DNA from 3 places in the Rhizobium sp. Root1204 genome. Region 3 is predicted to be linked to each of the others. Evidence: riboswitches for the same ligand, from Rfam matches in the RefSeq annotation. Region 3 holds a riboswitch; each other region holds the start of a gene.
The links. A riboswitch is a leader RNA that binds a small molecule or an ion and turns the genes downstream of it on or off. The one in region 3 is predicted to bind cobalamin.
Positions count from the first base shown of each region.

Region 1: it holds a riboswitch for cobalamin, as region 3 does, so the genes downstream of both, ASC96_RS12875 (TonB-dependent siderophore receptor) here and nrdH (glutaredoxin-like protein NrdH) in region 3, are expected to answer to the same signal.
Region 2: it holds a riboswitch for cobalamin, as region 3 does, so the genes downstream of both, ASC96_RS19705 (aromatic ring-hydroxylating dioxygenase subunit alpha) here and nrdH (glutaredoxin-like protein NrdH) in region 3, are expected to answer to the same signal.

Region 1 is NZ_LMCZ01000011.1:26,271-30,339, reverse strand. Features, by position in the region: gene ASC96_RS12875 (TonB-dependent siderophore receptor) at 1-1,055, opposite strand, end outside; cobalamin riboswitch at 1,081-1,279, opposite strand; gene ASC96_RS12870 (iron ABC transporter permease) at 1,467-2,474, opposite strand; gene ASC96_RS12865 (ABC transporter substrate-binding protein) at 2,553-3,515, opposite strand; gene ASC96_RS12860 (ABC transporter ATP-binding protein) at 3,532-4,069, opposite strand, start outside.
Region 2 is NZ_LMCZ01000023.1:228,509-232,577, reverse strand. Features, by position in the region: gene ASC96_RS19710 (hybrid-cluster NAD(P)-dependent oxidoreductase) at 1-1,089, opposite strand, end outside; gene ASC96_RS19705 (aromatic ring-hydroxylating dioxygenase subunit alpha) at 1,091-2,341, opposite strand; cobalamin riboswitch at 2,461-2,660, opposite strand; gene ASC96_RS19700 (DUF6656 family protein) at 3,013-3,618, shown strand; gene ASC96_RS19695 (diguanylate cyclase) at 3,619-4,069, opposite strand, start outside.
Region 3 is NZ_LMCZ01000044.1:37,303-41,371, reverse strand. Features, by position in the region: gene ASC96_RS30615 (ATP-binding cassette domain-containing protein) at 1-303, shown strand, start outside; gene ASC96_RS30610 (TetR/AcrR family transcriptional regulator) at 313-999, opposite strand; gene ASC96_RS30605 (multidrug effflux MFS transporter) at 1,205-2,404, shown strand; cobalamin riboswitch at 2,574-2,798, shown strand; gene nrdH (glutaredoxin-like protein NrdH) at 3,063-3,284, shown strand; gene nrdI (class Ib ribonucleoside-diphosphate reductase assembly flavoprotein NrdI) at 3,302-3,709, shown strand; gene nrdE (class 1b ribonucleoside-diphosphate reductase subunit alpha) at 3,688-4,069, shown strand, end outside.

The DNA.
Region 1 (4,069 bases), on a different contig from region 3:
TAGCGGTTGAGTGCGTCGGCGACGTTGTAGTTTTGCTTGCGCAGGCGTTTGTCCAGTTTCCCATCGACAAGCGGGGTACCGAAATATGCGGTGGGCTCGGTGTCGCCGTAGTCATGGGAAAAAGTGAGTTTCAGGTCATCGGCGGCCTGCCAGAGGACGCTCCCGGATATGGCGAGATTCGACGCATCGCCACGCTCGATCCAGCCTCGCGTATCCCTCGCACTGACGTCAAGACTATAGGCAAGGCTGTCGTTGATCGGCCCGGCGCTGCCGAAGGCCAGCCCTTTCTTGCCGTCGGTGCCGATCGTCGTCACGATCTCATTGCGGCGGCTGTCGGTAAGCGGCCTCTTCGGAATGATGTTGATCGCACCGCCAATCGCACCCTCGCCGTAAAGAACGGAGGCCGGCCCATGCAAGATCTCGATGCGATCGACCGTGTACGTATCGAAGGGAAAGCTGATGGTGCCGGCTGCGGGATAGAAGCGCGTACCATCGTAAAGGCGCGCTACGGCTCCATTGCCGGTGAAGCCGCGCATGCCGAGGGAGGTACCCCCATTGCCCGGCGAGCCCAGAAAGGTGATGCCTGTGCCGTTACGTGCGATGGCCTGGTTGACGTCGGTCTGACCGCGCTTGCGGATGGTGTCTCCGTCAACGATCTCGACACTGGCAGGCGTTTCGAACGGCGTGAGATCGAGGCGACTACCCGCGTTCGACCGGGCCTTGAGATTTGGACCCGGCCCTACTCGATCACCCTTGCCGGAGACCCTGATGGTTTCCAGCTCGGTGACCTGGTCTGTGAGTGGCTTTTTACCTCGCACGACCTCCTGCGCTTCACCACTCGCCGCCGTCAAGAGGACGGCGGCGAGTGCGCTGCCAGACAGTAAGGTAGCACGAATTGGACGATACTTGGGATCGAGGCGGAGGGCGGCACTTTTTGAGGCGCCTATGGCGTGAGGTTTGGAAAACAAGGTGGAATGCTCCAGCGGTACGTTGCACGTCACCGCGACCAAAGCCGCCTTCGCCGCATTGTTTTGCGACGAGGATTCGGCTTTCACCAGGACACCCCGCCCAGCGTGCTCACGTATGACAACGGCTGACGGCAGGTCTCCTGACTCGCGGTTCGCTGCTCCCTATCGCCTTCCCAGGCGGAGCCCAGTGGCGTGTTGACAGGAAGCTAGCCGCTTACAGTTGCGGGGGCAGTCGCGGCATTGGATGCATGACATCCGCACCGCGTTCCCTTTTGATTCCCTTGCGGGAAACCGTCGCGCTTTTGTTACGGAGCACGCGCCGGTTGTGCAAGTCACGTTTGAGACTATAGTGGCGTTCTCATGCCGTGCGACCTGTCATGATAAGGAACATTGCCGTCGGCCACCCCGGTCTCCGTCGGGACAACCTGTTGAGGCTCCAAAGCAGCCACGATCACATTGATGATCGGCGGCGGCAATGGTCCGTTCAAGGGGCCCCGTTCAACGCCGCAGGATTGCAATGAAGGCCAGGCCGCCGAGCAGCCCGGTTATCACGCCGATCGGTATGTCCTCCGGCGCCATGACGACACGGGAGGCGATATCGGCAAGGATCAGCACCACTGCGCCGGTGAGCGCCGACAGTGGGATAACACGGACGTTGTCGCTACCGGCGGCAAGCCGGACGAAGTGTGGCACCATCAGCCCGACAAACCCGATGGCGCCCGAAAAGGCCACCATCACCCCGGTCACTAGGGCGGTGATCACGAACAACTGTGCCCGAAAGCGGACGACCGGGATGCCGAGCGTTGCGGCAGTCTCGTCGCCCATGGCCAGCGCATTGATTTCCCGTGCGCGCAAGATGAGCCAGATGAGGCAGCCGCCGAGAGCCGCGGCCGGATAGACGAGGTGTGGCCATTGGGCCAGCCCCAGGCCGCCCAGCAACCAGAACACAACCGTATGAGCGGCACGAGGATCACCAAGAAAGATCAGGAGATTGGCAAGAGCTGTCGCAACGAAGGCGACCGCAATGCCTGACAACACCAGCCGGTCCGCCGCTTGGCCGGTAAAGCGCGTGACCGCGACGACGGCGATAGTGGCGAGAAGCGAACCGATGAATGCAAACAGTGGCACGGTGACGAGACCGAAGATGAGGCCGGTGTGAAGCAGCGCCAGGATCGCGCCGAGCGCGCCGCCGGAGGAAACCCCGAGCAGATGCGGGTCGGCGAGCGGATTGCGTGTGACAGCCTGCAACACGGCGCCGACGACGGCAAGACCCGCACCCACCAATGCAGCCAGAATGACGCGCGGAAAGCGGACATCCCACACGATACTATCGCGGCCTGCCGACCATGTGACCTCGATCAGGCCCGGGGCCAGCTTGTTGACAACGATGGACCAGACGGTGACGAACGAAATGGGAGCAGCGCCCAGAGAGACACCTGCCGTGATACAAAGGCCGATCAGTATTGCCGGTACGGTCACAATCAGAAGAAGTCGGCCACTGGTCATGTCAGGTCCATCTTGTCCGCAGAAAGCAAAGGCCGGGCAGATCAGCCCACCCGGCCGGGTGTTTAGGGGCCGCGGAGGCTACATGTTGCGGGGATGAAATGCGTCAGCGAGGCGGCCGATCGCATCGATGTTGCGCGGGCCGGGTGTGGCTTCGACATAGTCGAGCACGACGAAACGGTCATTCTTGACGGCATCAAGGCTTTTGAAGGCGGGATTTTCCTTCATGAAGGCGATCTTCTGCTCGGCGCTCACGTCGCCGTAATTGACGATGACGATCGCTTGCGGATTGCGCTCGATTACCGGTTCCCAGGACACTTCGGTCCAGCTTTTCTCCACGTCTTCCATGATATTGATGCCCCCGGCCGCCTCGATCATCGCGGTTGGAATACCGAAACGTCCGGATGTAAACGGTTTTCCGGTGCCGGAATCATAGACAAAGACGCGCACGGGTTGCTTGACCTCGCCAATCCGGTTCTTGATGTCGGCAAGCCCTTTTTCGTAGCTTGCGACGAGGGCTTTCGCCCTGTCGTCGACGCCGAAGATTGCGCCGAGATTGAGAATATCGACAAACATGTCGTTCATCGTCGGCTTGGCCTTCGCCATGATGTGAATGCAGGATTCCGTCAGTTCATAGACCTTGATCTTGAACGGATCGAGTGTTTCGGGCGTCACCTCGCCACCGGCTTTCATGCCGTAGTTCCAGCCGGCGAAAAAGAAATCGGCGTCGGCATTGAGCAGGACTTCCTTGGTTGGATATTTTTCCGCCAGCTCGGGGAGCGCTTTGACGCCTTCGCGCAGCTTCTCGTCCAGCGTTTTCCAGCCGGATATCCCGGTATAGCCAACCATATGGTCTTGCAGTTGCAGAGCCAGCATCATCTCGGTGAGATTGACGTCGTGGGAAATTGCCCGCTTCGGCGCGGCATCGAAGGTGATCTCGCGGTTGCAGCTCTTGACGGTGACCGGATAGGCAAATGCCGGCATGGCGATGAGTGTCGTGGCGAGAAAACCCGCAGCGGAGGCGAGCAGGCGGAAAGAGGGCATGGTTGGTCCTTTCGGTTCAGGCGGTCTTGAGGGAAAATGAAAAACGCGCTGCGATGTTGCCCTCTACGGGATGAGCAAGGGCAGTGACGCCGAAGGTGTCCGAAATCGCGTGTGGCGTCAGTACCTCGTCCGGCCGGCCGAAGCCGACCATCCGGCCGTCGCGCATCAGCGCCACATGGGTAGCGAACGTGCTGGCCAGATTGATATCGTGCAGCGTGGTGACGATGGTCAGTTTCAGCCCGGCCAGCAGATGAAGAATTTCCAGCTGGTGGCGGATATCGAGATGGTTGGTTGGCTCATCAAGGATGATGATATCCGGCTCCTGCGCCAGCGCCCTGGCCACCAGCACCCGCTGCTTCTCGCCGCCCGATAGCGTCGAGAACTGGCGCTTGGCCATAATGGCGAGCTCGAGATGCTCTAGGCAGTGCACGACCTGTGCACGATCCTCGTCTCGCCAGCCTGTCAGCCCTTGGCGCCGCGGAATACGGCCCATCATCACCACATCGAACACGGTGAAAGGGAAATCCGCCGGCATTTCCTGAAGCACGACGGCA
Region 2 (4,069 bases), on a different contig from region 3:
GATTTGCACGTCCCCGATCGGGCGCGAACAGCAGGCGAGGATGTAGCCCTCATCGATTTCATCATCGAGGATGCCGCCATTGTGGTTCATCTCGACCTCGCCCGAAATCTTCATCACCCGGCAGGTGCCGCACAACCCGCCCTCGCAGGCAGCCCCGATACGCACACCTGCGGCGCGCGCCGTTTGCAGGATGGTCTGGCCGGGCTGGCACTTGGCGTCCTTGCCCGCCATCGTAAACGTGATGGTGGACACAGCGGAAGCATCCGCCTCGCCCGCACCGGCCCGGATGGCAAGCTCGGCCGGATCCGGCGCGCTGGCTGGCTGAAAGCTCTCCTCATGATAGCGGTTCATGTCGAAGCCGACGCTTTCCAGCATCGATTTGACGCCGCGCATGAACGGCTCGGGACCACAGCAGAAGACGGTGCGGTCGCGGAAATCCGGCGCCAGCAGTGCCAGCTTGGACGTCTCGATGCGGCCGCGCAGCCCGTGCCAGCTGTGACGCGGCGCATGGGTCTCGACGATGAAGCCGAGATTGAGGTTCGGCATGTTGCGCGAGATGTTTTCCAGCTCGTCGCGGAACAGCAGATCATCCGGCTGGCGGGCGCAGGACAGGAACGAGACATCCGTCTGCGGCGCGCAATCGGCCATCCAGCGGGTCATCGACATCATCGGCGTGATCCCGGAACCGGCGGAGATGAACAGATATTTTTCACCGGGATGACGCACGAAGGAAAAATCGCCGAGCGGCCCGAAAGCCTTCAGCTTCATGCCCGGCTTTAGGTGGTCGAACATCCAGCGTGTACCAATGCTGGATGCCTGGGCCTTGACGGTCACGGCCACCGAAAACGGCCGCGACGGCGTCGAGGACAGGGTGTAGGTGCGCATCACCGGATCGTCCGGCGTCACCGGCAGTTCGAGTGTGACGAACTGGCCCGGCAGATAACGGAACCAGCTGTCCTTGTCCGCCTTGAAGCCGAACGTCATCACGTCCGGCCCTTCCGCGGTAACGGAAATGCACTCCAGCAATTGCTGGCGATCGTTGAACGGCTGCAGCTCGTCGAAGTGCCGGAAGGAGGAAACAATCGTCATGTCAAGCAACCCGAACCAGAGATGGCGACGTCGCAATGCCCTTGAGCCGGCCCTGCATGAAGTTGGTGTACCATTCGACGAACTGCATCACGCCACCTTCGTGCTCCGGCGAATAGGGTCCGGGCTGATAGGCGGGCGAGCGGATGCCGAAGGCGTTTTCCTCTACGATTTGGCGGTCCTGGTCGTTGGTTTCCGTCCAGACATGGGTCAATTCTTCAAGGTTGTAATCGACTCCCTCGACGGCATCCTTGTGCACCAGCCACTTTGTGGTGACCTGGGTCAGTTCCGGACCAAGCGGCAGGACGCGGAAGGTGATGGCGTGATCGGCCAGCACATGGTTCCAGGTACTAGGGTAATGGAACAGCAGCAGCGTGCCGATATGGCTCTGACTGACATCGTCGGAAAGCTGGCGCTTGACGGCGCGCTTGCCGGACATGGTGTAGCTTTCCGCACCCTCGATTAGCGGCATGCGGGCGACGCGGAACTGGCCGCTCTGATCCATCTTGAACTCGCTTGGCAAACCCGACGCTTCGCAATGCGCCCAATGGGCGGCGATGACCGGATCGTCCTTGGCGCCCTGCACGCCGGTCGCCGTCGGCGCCTCCGGATAGGTGCGGCAGAGTTCCGGATGGTTCGCCGCACAGTGATAGCACTCGCGGTTGTTTTCCCAGACGAGCTTCCAGTTGCCCTTCTCGATGATCGTGCTTTCGAAGGCCACCTTGGTGTCCTTGAGATTGTGCGGCGTCAGATAGGACGAGACCATGTCGCGCATCGGCTGGAAGTCCATCGCCTCGTCGGCCAGGCAGATAAAAATGTAGCCGCCGATGGTTTCACAATGGATCGGTTTCAGGCCGTGCTGGTTCTTGTCGAAGTCTTCGCCCATCTGGCGCGCAAACAGGAGCTTGCCGTCCAGTTCGTAGGTCCACTGGTGATAGGGACAGACAAGCTTGGCCGATGAGCCCTTGGCGCCGGCGCAGACGCGCGAGCCGCGATGGCGGCAGGAATTGTGCAACGCGCGGACGGTGCCGGTGCGGTCGCGTACGATAACAACCGGATATTCGCCGACCTGGGCGGTGAAATAATTGCCCGCCTTCGGGATTTCACAATCGTGGCCGATGAACAGCCAGTCCTTGTACCAGATCTGCTCCATGTCGAGCTTGTACAGATCGGGATCGGTATAGAAGGCCTGCTCGAGACTATGTGTGTCACGGCGGTTCATCAATTTTCGGAGGACTTCGCTGCGGAGATCCATGGTCATTTCCTTGTGCTCGCCAACTTTTACGGTGGCAGCAGGCAGGAAAGGAACCACCGCCGCGCCGGGAGAGCGCGTGGTTAATGTGGTTCTCCTTCCGGCTGCCCGCCGCAACCCAGATATCAATTTCATCACAAGGCTGGTTTCCGGGCTCTGGAGCTGTCCTTGCGGACTGTCCCGGCGCCTTCCCGGATTTCTCCAGTGGCCTTTTGCCGAGGTTTCGCTCCACCACCGTTGCGGGGGCAGCGCCGGATTTCGACCGGCTTCCCAATTCTCCGCCCTTCCCTATAAAGGCGGCACCTTGAGTGTCTTCATCTAATCCTCAGACCTTGGAAAACAGCCGCCAGTTAACGACATCCGATTCCAGAAAGACGACACGGAAAATATTGCGTGGCGTCGCCGTCAACCTGACTATTTTATAAGCAGAAACAATGTGATCGGCTGAATTTGAAGCAAAAATCCGGTTTTCCGCCCAGCGCTTCGGCAATCGGCACGGATGCAGCCCTTTTGCGACACTTCACGGCGAAAACACTGCCATCGCCATCGCACACGGTCGAGGCAAAAGGCTGACAGCCAGCAAGACTGCATTAACCATAACGCAGTAGCTTTGGCTCATAAGCGATTCCGTCCCGGTGTGTTTTGTCGACACACCCGCAGTCTGGTACAGGCCGATGTCAAACTTGAGATATTTCGATACCGCTGTGGTCAAGAAGCCGGAACCATCGCCGAAGGCCGCGGTCTATACCGAATTCCTGCGCACAGGACGGATCAACCGGCACCAGCAGCAATGGAGCGCGGCCGAGAAGCGCTACCTGACCCACCAGGAAGTCGCTGCCCGCACCGGCAAGAAACTGGAAACGGCCGGCTCCGTCACACATGACCGGATCAACAGCTTTCACCGGTCGATCCGCTTCCCAAAACTGCTTTTTCACCGGACGCTGGCCGATAGCCCGCATCTCGGCTATTGCCATGTCACGGCCGCGCGGACGAAATTCGCCAAGTTCGAGGACGTCCGCTGGTCGTTCTATATTGCCAATTTCTTTTCCGATATCGGCGACGACCAGCACTTCTTCGAGAAGATCAAGCTTGGCTATTCACGGATGTATTTCGCGGTGGCGACGGAGATGGACGCAGAGGCCGGCAAGTTGACCGTCAACCGTGCGGTGCATGACAACGGACTGCTGTTTCGCACCCGCGACCCCAAGGAGGCATTGAAGAACGTGCTTCTGCTCGGCGCCCGCAATGCAGAGCTCCGCAAGATCATCGGTAGCCTTTGATCACTGCTTGTAGATCAGCCAGTCTCGCCCGGGCAGCGGCTCACTCTCGGCGCCATGCACGATCGTCTGATCGCCACCTTTGCCCTGCGCCCTGGCGAGCGCCTTTTCGGCCGTATTAACGAGATCGAAGGCATTGGTGGCGTCATCCGACATGCAGATGCCGACCGATAGCGTGACACAGCCGAGATCGCGCCCGGTTTTCGGATGCGTAAAATGCGTGCTGCGCAGGGCCGAGCGCAGCAGCGCCACGAGCCGCACCACTTCCCGTTCCTCACCCGTCCCCACCAGAAAACCGAAACGGGTTCCGTCGAAACGGGCGACCAGTTCGCTTGAGGGAAACGCTTGCTGGATAATGCCACCGATATGCCGGGCAAGCGGTTCGGCCAATGCGGCCGCCTGTTCTCCCGACAGCCGCCGGCTGGTATCGGGCTCGGCAACGGCAATACCACAA
Region 3 (4,069 bases):
CTCTCCGGCGGCCAGCGGCAGGGTGTGGCGATTGCGCGGGCCACTCGCTGGGCCAAAAAACTGATCCTGCTTGATGAGCCGACGGCAGCGCTCGGCGTTGCTGAAACCGCCAAGGTTGAGGAGATCGTGCAGTCGTTGAAATCGCGCAATATCGGCGTCTTGATCATCAGCCATAGCCTCGATCAGGTCTTCAAGCTTTCGGACCGTATTTGCGTGCTCCGCCGCGGCAAGCAGATCGGCATCCGCAGGACGTCGGAGACCAACAAGAACGAAATTGTCTCGATGATCACCGGCGTCAACTGACGCCGGAATTCATGCCGTCTTGACCGCCGGGGTGTTTGCCTGCGCTGGCGCGTAGGCCCGCAGGAATGTGCGCACGGCATTGTGGGCCGCACTGTCCAGTTCCTCGTCGGTTGGCGTGACCCCGAACAAGGTGCCCATCTGCAGGTCTGCGTTGACCAGCGCCAGGAACTGACGAGCCGCGACGTCGAAATCGTCGATCTCCAGCAGCCCCTTGTGCGACAGTCTGGCGAAAAGCGCCGCCAGCGCCGTGCCGATCTTGCCAGGGCCGTGCTGGCGCCAACTTTCAAACAGATGCGGATAACGCTCGCCCTCCGACTGGACGAGCTTGCGCAGGAATTTTCCGTCTTGATTGCAGATGCAGCTGCGGCTCAGCCGCACGGCAAAGCCGACGAGGTCATCTTCAAGATTGTCCGGCTTTTCGGGGAAGGTCGACAGGATGGCGAACAGCATGGCGTTTGCCCGGTCCATCACGTCCTCGACCACCGCGGTGAACAGATTATCCTTCTCCCGGTAGTGATTGTAGACCGTCTGGCGCGACACGCAGGCTGCTGATGCAATCTCATCGATGCTCGCACCGGCAAATCCCTGGCGGCAAAACACCTCGGCGGCAGCTTCCAGTATGGACAGGCGCTTGGCGCATTGCCCGCGCTGGCTGTGGACGGACATCTTGGGAACGGGGTCATTCGGAGCTTTCATCAGTCCAAGATAATGCCTCTTGACGTTTTAGACAATGGTGTCTAATTTTACATGCGTGTCCAATTATATTGACATGAATTTCCAAGCGTGCGGATGTTCTCCCAAGCATTGCGTGCGGGCTTGAAACGTTTCCATTGAACCCCGTGAGGCAACGCGGCGCGAAACCGGTCAGGTTCCGTACCGCTGTTTTCTGAAAGACGATCCCATGACGTCCTCCTTCTTCCGGACTGCCCTCATCCTCGGCCTGCTATCAGCCATCGGTCCTTTCGCCATCGACATGTACCTGCCGGCGCTGCCGTCGATCGGACAGGATTTTGGCGCGGAAAACCACGTCGTGCAGCTCAGCCTGCTCGCCTTCTTCATTTCCTTCGCGCTGTCGCAGCTGGTCTATGGTCCCCTGTCCGACATGTGGGGCCGCAAGGCGCCGCTCTACATCGGCATCGGCATTTTTGCGCTCGCCAGCATCGGCTGCGCGCTGGCGAGCGATATCGAAACGCTGATCGCCTTCCGTTTCCTGCAGGGCATCGGCGGGGCCGCCGGCATGGTCATCCCGCGCGCCATTGTGCGCGACATGCATACCGGCGTGCAGGCCGCACGGCTGATGTCGCTGTTGATGCTGGTTTTCAGCATCTCGCCAATCCTGGCGCCGCTGACCGGCAGTGCCGTCATCGAATTCTACGGCTGGCGTGGCGTGTTCTGGGCCGTGATGATCGCCGCCTTCATCGGCCTCATTCTCCTTGCGACGCAATTGCAGGAAACCCGCCTTAGGGAACATCGTGCCGAAAGCGGTTTGCGCAGCGCCATGGCGGCTTACGGCCGGCTGCTCAGAGACAAGAATTTCCTGACGCTGACCTTCATCGGCGGGCTCGGTATTTCCAGCTTCCTCGTCTATCTCGCCAACTCGCCCTTCGTGCTGATCGATTATTATGGATTGACGCCGACGCAATACAGCTTCGCCTTCTCCATCAATGCCGTGTCGTTCTTCGCGGTATCGCAGGCGACCGGCTGGTTCGGCGAGCGTTTTGGGCTTGTCCGCGTCATGCGGATTGCCGTAACGGCCTTTGCACTGACCATGGCTGCGATGGCCATCGTCATGAGCTTTGGTTTCAACCAGCTTCCGGTCATGGCCGCGTTCCTGTTCGTCGGCTACGGCTTCCTCGGCCTGGTCATTCCGACCAGCGCGGTGCTGGCGCTGGAGGATCACGGCGAGATTGCCGGCACGGCATCGTCGCTGATGGGCACGCTGCATTTCGTCACGGCCGCCGTCGCCATGGTGATCGCATCGGTGTTCTTCGACGGTACCGCCGTCCCAATGGCCATGGGCATCGCGCTTTGCGCCGTTGGCGCGCTGCTGCTCACCCAGGCCACCATCGGCCGCCGCCGCGCGGTTGCCGCTGCCGAGTAAATCGGCATTCGCAATATCCTGGAATATCGAAGGCCCGGGGCGATGCTCCGGGCCTTTTGCAATTCCTGTGACCCGGTATTAACGCCCCATTATCCGCAATGCCGGAAAAATTATGTGCCAGGAGGCATGTTTCCGAAGCCTACACATTGACGTTGTTCTCACGCCGTATACTATATCTAGTGCTCAAGGTTCCTCTGACTCGCAAGATTCGGAGGCTAAGAGGGAATGCGGTGCGTTCAGCCATTTTGGCCGGGCAAAACCGGAGCTGCCCCCGCAACTGTAAGCGGCAAGTACCTGTTTCATTTCAAGTCACTGAAGGCATCGATCTTCGGGAAGACGGAACAGGCGCCACGACCCGCAAGCCAGGAGACCTGCCTTAAACAAAACGTCCACGGGCGGGGTGTCCGGAAGGTCGCGTGATGTGCAGCGGAATGGCTCCGCTTTGTGTTGCGTTCTTCCGATGTCCGCCAAAAAAAGGCTTCGGGGTGAAGGCATGTCAGTCAATCGAATTCGCAGACCACGAGATGCGGGATCGCGATCGGCGGTACACGCCTAGCCTGATCGCCAGCTCGCAATGAAAACCACACGATCGGATCCGCGTGCAGCGGCTCGGAGCCCTTTCGTGCGCCTAGCAACACGACAGATCACGAGGAAAATCATGAACATTACCGTTTACAGCAAGCCTTCCTGCGTCCAGTGCACCGCGACCTACCGTGCGCTCGATCGCGAAGGCATCGACTATCAGGTCATCGACATCTCCAAGGACGAGGACGCCTTCGCAAAGGTGATCGGTCTCGGATACCAGCAGGTTCCGGTCGTGATTGCCGGCCAAGACCATTGGGCCGGATTCCGGCCGGACAAGATCAGCGCGCTTTCTTGAGTACGGTCTGACGAGCGATGGGGCTGATCGTCTATTATTCCAGTCTGTCGGAAAACACCCATCGTTTCGTCGCCAAGCTCGGTTTGAAATCGGCCCGTATTCCCGTCAGCAGTGGCGCGAAAACGCCCGATGTACGCGAGCCTTTCGTCCTCATCCTGCCGACCTATTGCGGCGATGATGGCCGGGGCGCCGTTCCCAAACAGGTGATCCGCTTCCTCAACGATGCGGTCAACCGATCCTTCATCCGGGGCGTGATCGCTGCCGGTAACAGCAATTTCGGCGAGACGTTCGGTCTCGCGGGTGACGTGATCTCACGCAAATGCGAAGTGCCGTATCTCTATAGGTTCGAGCTTCTGGGCACCGATGAGGACGTCGCCAACGTTAGAAACGGATTGGAACGATTTTGGACGTCTCAGAGACTTTGACGCGGAATGCGGGCACAAAACCGCTCAACAGTTTTCCTCCTTCCGCCGGTGAACGCCCTTTGAAGGCGACGGAAACGGCAGTCGACTATCACGCGCTGAACGCGATGCTGAACCTTTATGACGATGAGGGGAAGATCCAGCTCGACAAGGACCGGCTGGCCGCGAAGCAGTATTTCCTCCAGCACGTCAACCAGAACACCGTGTTCTTCCATAATCTGCGGGAGAAGCTCGATTATCTGGTGACCGAAGGCTATTACGAGCGCGAGGTTCTCGACCAGTATTCCTTCAACTTCGTGCGCGACCTCTACGATCACGCCTATGCGAAGAAGTTCCGCTTTCCGACCTTCCTCGGAGCCTTCA